DNA from 3 places in the Streptomyces sp. NPDC003247 genome. Region 2 is predicted to be linked to each of the others. Evidence: riboswitches for the same ligand, from Rfam matches in the RefSeq annotation. Region 2 holds a riboswitch; each other region holds the start of a gene.
What was found. A riboswitch is a leader RNA that binds a small molecule or an ion and turns the genes downstream of it on or off. The one in region 2 is predicted to bind cyclic di-AMP.
Positions count from the first base shown of each region.

Region 1 (3,450 bases), on a different contig from region 2:
TCGCGCTCGCCTGCGACTCCAGGCTGATGAAGTCCCGGTAGGCGGGCGGCAGCACGCCGCGGTAGGCGTGCACCCAGTGATCCCGCCCGCCGCTGTCGGTGGACCCCGCCAACGCCAGCATCAACTCACGCAGTTGGGGGTCGGACACGCCGTAGGCGTCGAGGAGTAACCGCACATCGGCGGGTTTCGTACCGCTGGTACCGGTCTCGATCCGGCTCACCTTCGACTGGTGCCAGCCCACGAGCCGGGCCGCCTCCCCACTGGTCAGGCCGAGGCGGGCGCGCAGGGCCCGCAGTTCGGCGCCCAGTTTCCGGCGGCGCACCGCGGGACCGTGCTGCATGGAGTTCTCCTTACTCCCTACGAGCCGTCCAAATACGCTCTGCCGTGGCAGAGTTCACCGCATCGAGCGACAGATATATGCACATCTTGGTGGATCGCCACCGGTGGCGGCCCGCTGATGGCAATCTGGCGACGAAGCACCAGTCCGGGACCGTACTCGAACCATCCGCACCGTGTCGGACTCCGGTCCCGTGGGAAAGGGACGGCATCGCCATGGCAGACCATCTGGAAGCATCCCTCACTCTGCCGAGCGATCCCGCATCGGTGTCCACGGCTCGCGCGTTCGTTCTGACCACGCTGGGGGGATGGGGTCTTCCCGCGGAGGCGGAGACGGCCGACACCGTCCGCCTCATCGTCTCCGAGCTCGCCACCAACGCCGTACAGCACACCTTCGGGCAGTCGCCCACCTTCCGGGTGGACCTCCGGCTCGACCGGGACGAGCTGCTGCGCATCGGCGTCACCGACAGCCACCCGCGCTTCCCCAGGCGCCTGCCGGCCGCCGTCCAGCAGGACAACGGCCGTGGCCTGGTGATCATCCGCTGGCTGACCGCGGAGTGCGGGGGCAGACTCCGCGTCCGCCCCACCCGCGAGGGCGGCAAGACCATCTGCGTCGACCTGCCGTGGACGCTGACCGTGGAGCCGGTGGCGACGGCGGGCCAACAGGAACCTTGACCCGCTCGGATTCCTTGGCGGGGCGTGGCGGGGCGTGGAGCGGTGAGGGGCGTGGAGGGTGTGCGGGGGCGGGGGCGGGTGGCGGACGGCTGTGGGGGACTCGGGGACGTGCGGGGGCCAGGGGAGGTGCGCGGGGAGGCGGCGGGCCGCACGGGTGGGGCTGTCCGCCGGACGAGTGGTGTGCGGGGTGCGGGCGTGGATGTCCGCCGAACGGGTGATGTCGGGAGGGCGTGAGCGCGGGCCGCGCGCTCGGCCGGCAGAGGCGGGGGCGGGCGAGGCTCGGCGGCTGCCGGAGGGCTGTGAAGGCCTGTAACGGCTGTGGGTGGGCTGCGGGCGGCTGTGAACGGCCGTGTGACGGCCCTGGGCGTGGCGCAGGCGGCGCGAACGGCCGCCTGACGGCCCCCACGCCCCGGGCTCCGGAGGCGGGCTCCGGAGGCGGTGGCGGCGCGTCAGGGACGCCGCCACCGCCCCCGGAGGGTCACTTGACCCGGCCGTACCAGACGCTCTTGGTCCAGATCTTCTGCAGCCTCACCACGTCCCCGGTCTTCGGGGAGTGCCAGATCTTGCCCTTACCGGCGTAGATCCCGACGTGGTAGACGTACGACCCCGAGTGGAAGAACACGAGGTCCCCGGCCTTGCGCTTGCTCGCCGAGATGTGGGTGGTCTTGTTGTACTGCTGGGCCGCCGTACGAGGCAGTTTCTTGCCCGCCTTCTTGAACGAGTACAGCGTGAGCCCGGAGCAGTCGAACCTGTTCGGCCCGGCGGCCCCGTACCGGTAGGGCGAACCCTTCTTGGAGGCCGCGATCTGGAGTGCCTTCGTCGCCGGGGTGGCGGCCGCCGCTTCGGAGGCGACACCCGGGACCACGATCGAGCCGCCCACGGCGGCGATGGCGAAGGCCGAGGCCGTGCCGGCCCGGGCCATGAGCGACGGGACACGATTCAGCGCAGTCATGCGCAACCCTTCGTCAGCCGCCTGTGAAGGATGACCTGTCGGATTCGGGCTGGCGAAGTTGCCCGGCCGCTGCTGCGGCTTCACCCCAAGGGCTGCTCGGTCCGGTCATGGGGCGACCGCTCCGGCGACCCGTCGTGCTTGGGTCCTCCACTCCTGCCGATGCACTCCTGTCGACCGGTCATCCGGGCGGCGGCAGGACTCGGCGTCCGCCCGGACCGCCCCGCCGCTTGTGGCGGGGGCTTGTCGTCAGTCAGGGATCTTGGCGCACCGATGTCCGAAAATCCCAACGCAACCGGGGATTTGTGGGGTTACTCACCACTCACCCGTTCGGGTGGACACCCTGATGGCGGGTCAGGTGTCAAGGCGGCGACATACCCCCCGACCAGCACTGGAACCGTTCGTTCCGGCGCGGTGCCCCTCATTTCGCGCAACCGCTGTGGGCTGGAAAAAGCAGTCGAGGATGGGCCGCCCGGGGGTACGCCGTTCGGTCCGTTTCAACTCGGGTCCGCGCGTCACGCTTTCGGCGAACACGGAGCCGTCGGGACACCCGTACGTCATCGGTCGGGGAGCGGAGGCATCGTGACGCGCGCGGTGCGGCGCTCCCCGTCGAGCACGCGCAGCGCCCGCGCGAGCGTCGGCGCGTGCAGTTCGCTCTCGCCCCGCTGGTGCATCAGCGTCAGCGCGTCGCGCAGCGCGGTCGCCCTGCCCACCAGTGCCTGGGCGGCGCGCAGTCCGCGGTAGGTGTCGCCGTCGCGGGCGGGGTTGATCCGGCCGAGCAGGTCGACCACCTCCAGGTAACGGTCGATCAGCTCGGCCTCGGCCCGGGTCAGCGCGGGCAGCGGAGGCAGCTCGGGAGGCAGCATCGCGGCTCACCCCTCGCCCGGCAGGCCGCCGGAAGCCCTGCGGGCCGGGACCACGCGGTCCGCCAGGCCGTACTCCACGGCCTGGCGGGCGTCGAGGATCCGGTCGCGTTCGAGGTCGGCGCCCACCTGCTCCGGACGGCGCCCGGTGTGCCGTACGAGCATCTCCTCCAGGCGGGTGCGGGTGCGGGCCAGTTCCCGGGCCTGGACGACCAGATCGCCGGTCTGCCCCCGCACCGGCTCCGGCAGCGACGGCTGGCGGAGCACCACGCGCGCGCCCGGCAGCACGGACCGCTTGCCCGGTGTGCCCGCGGCCAGCAGGAGGGCGGCGGACGAGCCGGCCTGGCCCAGGCAGACGGTCGCCACGTCGCAGGTGACGTACCGCAGTGTGTCGTAGACGGCCGACATCGCGCTGAACGAGCCGCCCGGGGAGTTGACGTACAGCGAGATGTCCCGGTCGGGGTCCCGGTGCTCCAGGTACATGAGCTGGGCCATCACGTCGTTCGCCGCGGTGTCGTCGATCGGCGTGCCCAGGAAGACGATGCGCTCCTCCAGCAGCTTGGAGTACGGGTCCAGTGTCCGGTGCCCCGAGCCGGTGCGTTCGGTGAACTCGGGCAGGACATGGCG
Region 1 is NZ_JBIAPF010000004.1:731,567-735,016, reverse strand. Features, by position in the region: gene ACFYWQ_RS16910 (helix-turn-helix domain-containing protein) at 1-340, opposite strand, end outside; gene ACFYWQ_RS16905 (ATP-binding protein) at 553-1,011, shown strand; gene ACFYWQ_RS16900 (C40 family peptidase) at 1,490-1,963, opposite strand; cyclic di-AMP (ydaO/yuaA leader) riboswitch at 1,967-2,178, opposite strand; gene ACFYWQ_RS16895 (hypothetical protein) at 2,518-2,826, opposite strand; gene ACFYWQ_RS16890 (ATP-dependent Clp protease proteolytic subunit) at 2,833-3,450, opposite strand, start outside.
Region 1: another riboswitch for cyclic di-AMP. It lies ahead of ACFYWQ_RS16900 (C40 family peptidase); the one in region 2 lies ahead of ACFYWQ_RS34780 (transglycosylase family protein).

Region 2 (3,450 bases):
AACCAGCAGATATCCGTCGCCCAGAAGGTCCTCGCGGACCAGGGTGTCGGCGCGTGGGGCACGTGCGGGCTGACGTCCGGTCTGAGCGCGGACTCCGGCTCGGCGGACCTGGACACCGGCGTGGCCGAGGATTCGTCCGACTCCTCCGTGACGTCCGGCTTGTCCGACCTGTCCAAGGGGTCGTCCGGCTCGTCGGACTCCTCCAGTCCCTCCTCCGAGTCCTCCGACTCCTCGGCGGATTCCGGCGAGGAATCCACCGGCGCGGCCACCGGATCCGCCACGGAGTCTCCGGAAGCATCCGCATCGTCCCCTTCGTCCTCTTCCTCCTCCACGTCGGGCAAGTCCGGCACGTCCGGCACGTCCACCGGTTCCGGTGCGAGCGGCTCCGCGGCGGGCGGCGGCTCGTCCACCGCGACCCCGGAGGCGGACGCCTCGGACAACCCGACCCAGGACGCGGGCTCTTGGAGCCTGGTCGACACCGGTTCGGCCGACGCGCTGTCCAGCGGCACCACGTCCGACGACACCGCGTCCGACGATGCCGCGTCCACCGGCTCGGGCCGCCACCGCGGCGGCAGCGCCGACGAGGGCACGGCCGACGGCACCACCACCGCCTCCTCCGGCCGGCACGCCGCCGACACCCTCAGCGGCACGGCGGCCACCTACACCGTCCAGGCGGGCGACTCCCTCGTCACCATCGCCGACTCCCTTGGCCTCGACGGCGGATGGCGTGCGCTCTACGCCGAGAACAAGGACGTCATCGGCGCCGACCCGAGCAACATCGTGCCCGGTCAGACGCTTGCGACAGGGGCTGAATAGGGCGTAAAAGCCGCGAAAACGGGGGGAGTTCACGTCATGCTTCGCGTCGAATGTCCGGTTCGGTGAAAGTGTGGGATGAGTCTCAGAAGCCCTGATCGTCTTTGAAATTCCCCCGATCGCCTGCCTACGGTCATGACCGCTCGGCAACCCGAGCCCCGGCCGTCGCAACGCCGAATCCTGCCAGCGGCCACCCGGGAACAGTCGTCGCGTCAAGCGCCGCAGGCAGGAGCGGGGGACCCAAGGTAAGTGCCGCACCGGGTGGTCGACGGACGCGGCTAGGGGTGAAGCCATGCCTCCCGGGGAGGCGTGGCCGGGCAACTCAACCGGCCCGAACCCGACAGCTCACCTCGCAGGCGTCGGTGAGGGGATCGATCCATGCTGTTCTCCGGCAAGGGCAAGCACCGTCGTCCGTCCAAGGCCACCCGCGCCATCGCCGTCGCCGGTGTCACCGGCGCCGCCGTCGCCGCCCCGCTGATGGCGGCCGGCAACGCCTCCGCCGCCACCGCCTCCGAGTGGGACGCGGTCGCCCAGTGCGAGTCCGGCGGCAACTGGTCCATCAACACCGGCAACGGCTACTACGGCGGCCTCCAGTTCTCCGCCTCCACCTGGGCCGCGAACGGCGGCACGCAGTACGCCGCCACCGCCGACAAGGCCACCAAGTCCCAGCAGATCCAGATCGCCGAGAAGGTCCTCGCGAGCCAGGGCAAGGGCGCCTGGCCGGTCTGCGGCAAGGGCCTGTCCGGCGCCGCCTACGCCGGCGGTTCCTCCTCCTCCGACTCCTCCTCGGACTCTTCCTCCGACTCCTCGGCCGCCTCCTCCGGCTCCGCCTCCAGCGGCTCCGGCTCCTCGGACTCCGGCACCACGAGCCGTTCGACCGAGCAGCAGAGCGCCTCCCGCTCCGCCGAGCGCCCGGCCGCCCAGAGCCAGAAGACGGTCACCACCCCGACCGGCGAGAAGGTCGAGAAGGGCGACGGCGAGTACAAGGTGGTCACCGGCGACACCCTCAGCTCCATCGCCCAGGAGCAGGACGTCACGGGCGGCTGGGAGAAGCTGTTCCAGCTCAACAAGGACATCGTCGACGACGCCGACCTCATCTACCCGGGCCAGCAGCTGCACCTGAAGTGACACCTGGCTCCCAGCGCGGCCACAGCCCCCGCACAGGCGTGGTCCGCACACTGAAGACCTCGTGAGGGTCCCCCCCGTCCCCACGAGCGCCCCGCCCCGGCGCGCGTTCCCCCGTACGCGCCGGGGCGGGGCATTTCTTTGCCCGCCCGCCATCCGCCTGTTGGTCACCCTCTTTGTTCCGGGTGGGAACAATGTGTACCGTCAGCCTGTCCACGGGGCGGTCGGTCGGCTGTCGGCGGCCCCGGGACGGTTAGGCTCTAGTCGCAAGGCCACATCAAGGGATCAACAAGGGCCGCCCGCGGCCCACGTGCCCCGCACAACCAGCGTCACATCCCATGAAGGAGATGCTCGTGCCGTCCATCGACGTCGTCGTAGCCCGGGAAATCCTGGACTCCCGAGGCAACCCCACGGTCGAGGTCGAGGTCGGCCTCGACGACGGCAGCACGGGTCGTGCCGCCGTCCCGTCCGGCGCCTCCACCGGCGCCTTCGAGGCCATCGAGCTCCGCGACGGTGACCCGAACCGCTACCAGGGCAAGGGCGTCGAGAAGGCCGTCCTCGCCGTCATCGAGCAGATCGGCCCGGAGCTGGTCGGCTACGACGCCACCGAGCAGCGCCTGATCGACCAGGCGATGTTCGACCTGGACGCCACCGACAACAAGGGCTCCCTCGGCGCCAACGCCATCCTCGGCGTCTCCCTCGCCGTCGCCCACGCCGCCTCCGAGGCCAGCGACCTGCCCCTCTTCCGCTACCTGGGCGGCCCGAACGCGCACCTGCTGCCGGTGCCGATGATGAACATCCTGAACGGCGGCTCGCACGCCGACTCCAACGTGGACATCCAGGAGTTCATGATCGCCCCCATCGGCGCGGAGTCCTTCTCCGAGGCCCTGCGCTGGGGCACCGAGGTCTACCACACCCTGAAGAAGGTCCTGAAGAGCAAGGGCCTGTCCACCGGCCTCGGCGACGAGGGCGGCTTCGCCCCGAACCTCGGCTCCAACCGCGAGGCCCTCGACCTCATCCTCGAGGCGATCAAGGAGGCCGGCTACACCCCCGGCGAGCAGATCGCCCTGGCGCTCGACGTCGCCGCGTCCGAGTTCTACAAGGACGGCTCCTACACCTTCGAGGGCAAGGAGCGCACGGCCGCCGAGATGACCGAGTACTACGCCGAGCTCGTCGCGGCGTACCCGCTCGTCTCCATCGAGGACCCGCTGTTCGAGGACGACTGGGAGGGCTGGAAGACCATCACCGCCAAGCTCGGTGACAAGGTCCAGCTCGTCGGCGACGACCTGTTCGTCACCAACCCCGAGCGCCTCGCCCGCGGTATCGAGGAGGGCGCCGCCAACGCGCTGCTCGTGAAGGTGAACCAGATCGGTTCGCTCACCGAGACCCTCGACGCCGTCGAGCTGGCCCAGCGCAACGGCTTCAAGTGCATGATGTCCCACCGCTCCGGCGAGACCGAGGACGTCACCATCGCCGACCTGGCCGTCGCCACCAACTGCGGCCAGATCAAGA
Region 2 is NZ_JBIAPF010000013.1:87,830-91,279, reverse strand. Features, by position in the region: gene ACFYWQ_RS34785 (transglycosylase family protein) at 1-816, shown strand, start outside; cyclic di-AMP (ydaO/yuaA leader) riboswitch at 1,021-1,187, shown strand; gene ACFYWQ_RS34780 (transglycosylase family protein) at 1,192-1,941, shown strand; gene eno (phosphopyruvate hydratase) at 2,292-3,450, shown strand, end outside.

Region 3 (3,450 bases), on a different contig from region 2:
GTAGCGGGGGCGCGGCCACCACAGCTCGGCGACGAGCAGCACGGCGTACCAGAGCAGAGCCAGGACGAGCAGGGCGACGGTCATGGTGCGCAGGACGCCGGCGTCGTCCACGTTCCACAGGTACAGCCCGCCACTCTCGGCCAGCAGGAGCTTCGCACCCGCCAGCGCGGAGATGGCGAGCGCGCCGCCCGCCACCCACTGGTCCCCGGCGCCCTCGGCCACCTGCCGCAGGCTGAACCGGGCCAGCGTCACGACATAGACGGCCAGGCCGAGCCAGAACAGGACGAGCGCGGCGCGGGCGAGCCAGGCCTCCGCCTCGGCCCGTGCGAGCGTCGCGGCCAGTACGGCCAGCCCTTGTGTGGCCACACAACACAGGAACACCGCCCCGGGCATGCGCCGCTCCCAATGCCTCATGACCTCCACCAGCAACACGGGCCACAGCACCGCCGCCAGCGCCAGCAGCGCCTCGGCGAGCGGCTGCCAGCCGAGCGAGGAGATCCGGGCGCCGAGCACGGTGGTCGCCGCGACGGCCGTCAGACCCGCAGGCGTCCCCGCCTCGGCCCGCCACCGCTCGCGCTCCCGCAGCAGCCGTACGGCGAAGTCCACCGCCAGGGCCACCCAGCCGACCCCCGCCAGCGCCAGGGCGGTCAGGGACAGCACGTCGTGCCCCGTCAGGTTCAGGCCGATCGACAGAATGCCGGTCGCCATCACAGCGGCCCCGGCCGCCGGCGGACGCTGCGCCCACCAGGCGCGGAGGGGGGAAGAGCGGGGCATGCGGCCGATGGTAAGGAGCGCCGGGCGGCGCGCGCGGGGGCACGCGCGCAGGAGCGGGGAATTACGCGCGGGCGCAGGACAAGGAGCGGCCTCCCCCACCCCCGCCGACGGTGGGGGAGGGAAGGTCCTGGCAGCCCGTCCGTCAGTAACCCGGACCGCCCGCCGCCCGCCGCCCGCAGTCCGAGTGCCCGCTGCCCGCCGCCCGAGCGCCCCGCGCCCGGTCAGGCCGGTCGCACCACGCTGTGGATCGACGACTCCCCGTCGTAGTACACCGACTCCTCCCGCACGTACGCGCCCGGCTTCGGAGCGTGGATCATCATGCCGTTGCCGATGTAGATCCCGACGTGGCTGACGTCGTCGTAGAAGAAGATCAGGTCGCCCGGCAGGGCATCGGCGAGGGAGACGGTGGTGCCCGCGTCGACCTGGTCGTAGGTGGTGCGCGGAAGGGTGACGCCGGCGGCCTTCCAGGCGGCCTGGGTGAGGCCGGAGCAGTCGTAGGACTCGGGGCCCGTGGCGCCCCAGACGTACGGCTTGCCGATCTGGGCGCGGGCGAAGGCCAGGGCCTTCTCGGCCTTGGTGGTGTACGAGGCGTCCGTGGCCGCGGAGGACGACGAGGAGGTGCCCGACGAGGCGCTCGTGTCCGAGGAGCCGCCGCTCTCCTGCTGTGCGGCCGCGGCCTCCGCCGCCTGCTGCTCGGCCAGTTCCGCCGCCTTGCGGGCGGCCTCCTGCTGCTTCTTCCGCTCGATCGCGGCGAGCCGCTCCTTCTCCTCCGCCGTCAGCTGCGACAGCAGGGAGCGCGCGGTGCCGAGCTTCTTCTGGACGGTGGCCTTGGCCGTCTTGAGGTCGTTCTGCGAGTCGGTGAGCGTCTCGAGGCTCTGCGTGGCCTCCTGACGCTTCTTCATGGTCTCCGACTGCTCGGTGACGTAGTCGTCGACCGCGTCCTTCTGGCGTTCGGTCAGCCGGCCCATCAGCTGGGTCTGGTCGAAGTAGTCCTGCGGGGAGTCCGCGAGGAGGAGGGTCGCCGTGTCGGGTGCGGAGGCGCCGGTGCGGTACTGGGCGGCGGCGAAGGAACCGAGCTGCTCCCGTGCTTCGTTGAGCTTCTGGGTGCGCTGGGCCACGTCGTCGAGGAGGGTGTCGACGCGCTTGCGCTGCTTGGTCGTCTTCTCCTTGGCGGCGTTGTACTTCTCGGTGGCCGACTCCGCCTGGCGGTAGAGGTCGTCGACCTTCTTCTCGACCTCCTCCAGGCTCGGCTTGCCGTCGGTGGAGGGCGCGGCGTTGGCCGTCTGGGAGAGCAGGGCCACCGAGGTGAGGGCGGCGGTGGCGAGGGCGGGTGTGCGTATGCCTGCTACGCGCGTGCCCGAGAGGCGCGGCTTGCGGTGCTGCGACGCCAAGGGAGGCGACTCCTTCCATGTTCCGCCTACCGGGTTAGCTGTCGGGTTCGGGCGGACGGTCGGAAGGGTTGCCCTACGGCCTCGTCCCCGCAGGGAGTCAGGCCGATTCACCCCGGGATCTCGGTGGGTCCCCGGCTCCGGCTGCCCCGTGGGGGCGCGCAGGATTCGGCGGAGGCCGTGCGGCCCGGCGAGGTTCGCCGGTGGGGGTCGTACGGCCTGCCCGGCACGGTAGCCAACTCGTGTGGTGCCTGTGAAGGTTGCTGGGTGATATGCCCGATACATTTTCGTGACCTTCGGCAGGGCGGAGCCGAACCCGGGCAAGAGTGGAGCGATAGATAATGGTTTGCCCCGATTTATGGCAGTGGAGAACGGTCGGATACGAACAGTGACGCTCCCGATCCGGTCGGTGGGTGCCGCCTCGCCCCTGCCGCCCTCGGCGGATCGGGCGGCGGGGGGAAGCGGGATGTTCTCGGGACGGCGGCCGGTTGTCGGTGGGGCACCCTAGACTCGGAGAGCGATGAGCAGCCTCTTTGACGACAGCTTCCTGGCGGACCTCCAGGCCCCGCGCGGCCACGAGGAGGAACCTCCGCCACCGCCCGAGGACGAGCACGCTCCGGAGTCGTTCCCGGACGATCTGTTCGGCGGGAAGTTCGACGTGCCCCCGGACCGGGACGCCCACTACCGCGACGGCGCCCCGCGCCCGGTGATCGACGCGGCCACGCTGCTGGAGGGCCTCAACGACAACCAGCGCGCCGCCGTCGTCCACTCCGGCACCCCGCTGCTCATCGTCGCCGGCGCCGGCTCCGGCAAGACGCGCGTGCTCACCCACCGCATCGCCCACCTCCTCGCCGAGCGGCACGTCCACCCCGGCGAGATCCTCGCGATCACCTTCACCAACAAGGCCGCGGGCGAGATGAAGGAGCGCGTCGAGCAGCTCGTCGGCCCCCGGGCGAACGCGATGTGGGTGATGACCTTCCACAGCGCGTGCGTGCGCATCCTGCGCCGCGAGAGCAAGAAGCTCGGCTTCACGTCCTCGTTCTCGATCTACGACGCCGCCGACTCCAAGCGCCTGATGGCCCTGGTCTGCCGTGATCTGGACCTCGACCCCAAGCGCTACCCGCCGAAGTCCTTCAGCGCGAAGATCAGCAACCTGAAGAACGAGCTGATCGACGAGGAGGACTTCGCCGCCCAGGCCGCCGACGGTTTCGAGAAGACCCTCGCCCAGGCCTACGCCCTCTACCAGTCGCGGCTGCGCGAGGCGAACGCCCTCGACTTCGACGACCTG
Region 3 is NZ_JBIAPF010000002.1:378,132-381,581, forward strand. Features, by position in the region: gene ACFYWQ_RS06640 (tellurite resistance/C4-dicarboxylate transporter family protein) at 1-774, opposite strand, end outside; gene ACFYWQ_RS06645 (NlpC/P60 family protein) at 996-2,165, opposite strand; cyclic di-AMP (ydaO/yuaA leader) riboswitch at 2,174-2,346, opposite strand; gene pcrA (DNA helicase PcrA) at 2,683-3,450, shown strand, end outside.
Region 3: another riboswitch for cyclic di-AMP. It lies ahead of ACFYWQ_RS06645 (NlpC/P60 family protein); the one in region 2 lies ahead of ACFYWQ_RS34780 (transglycosylase family protein).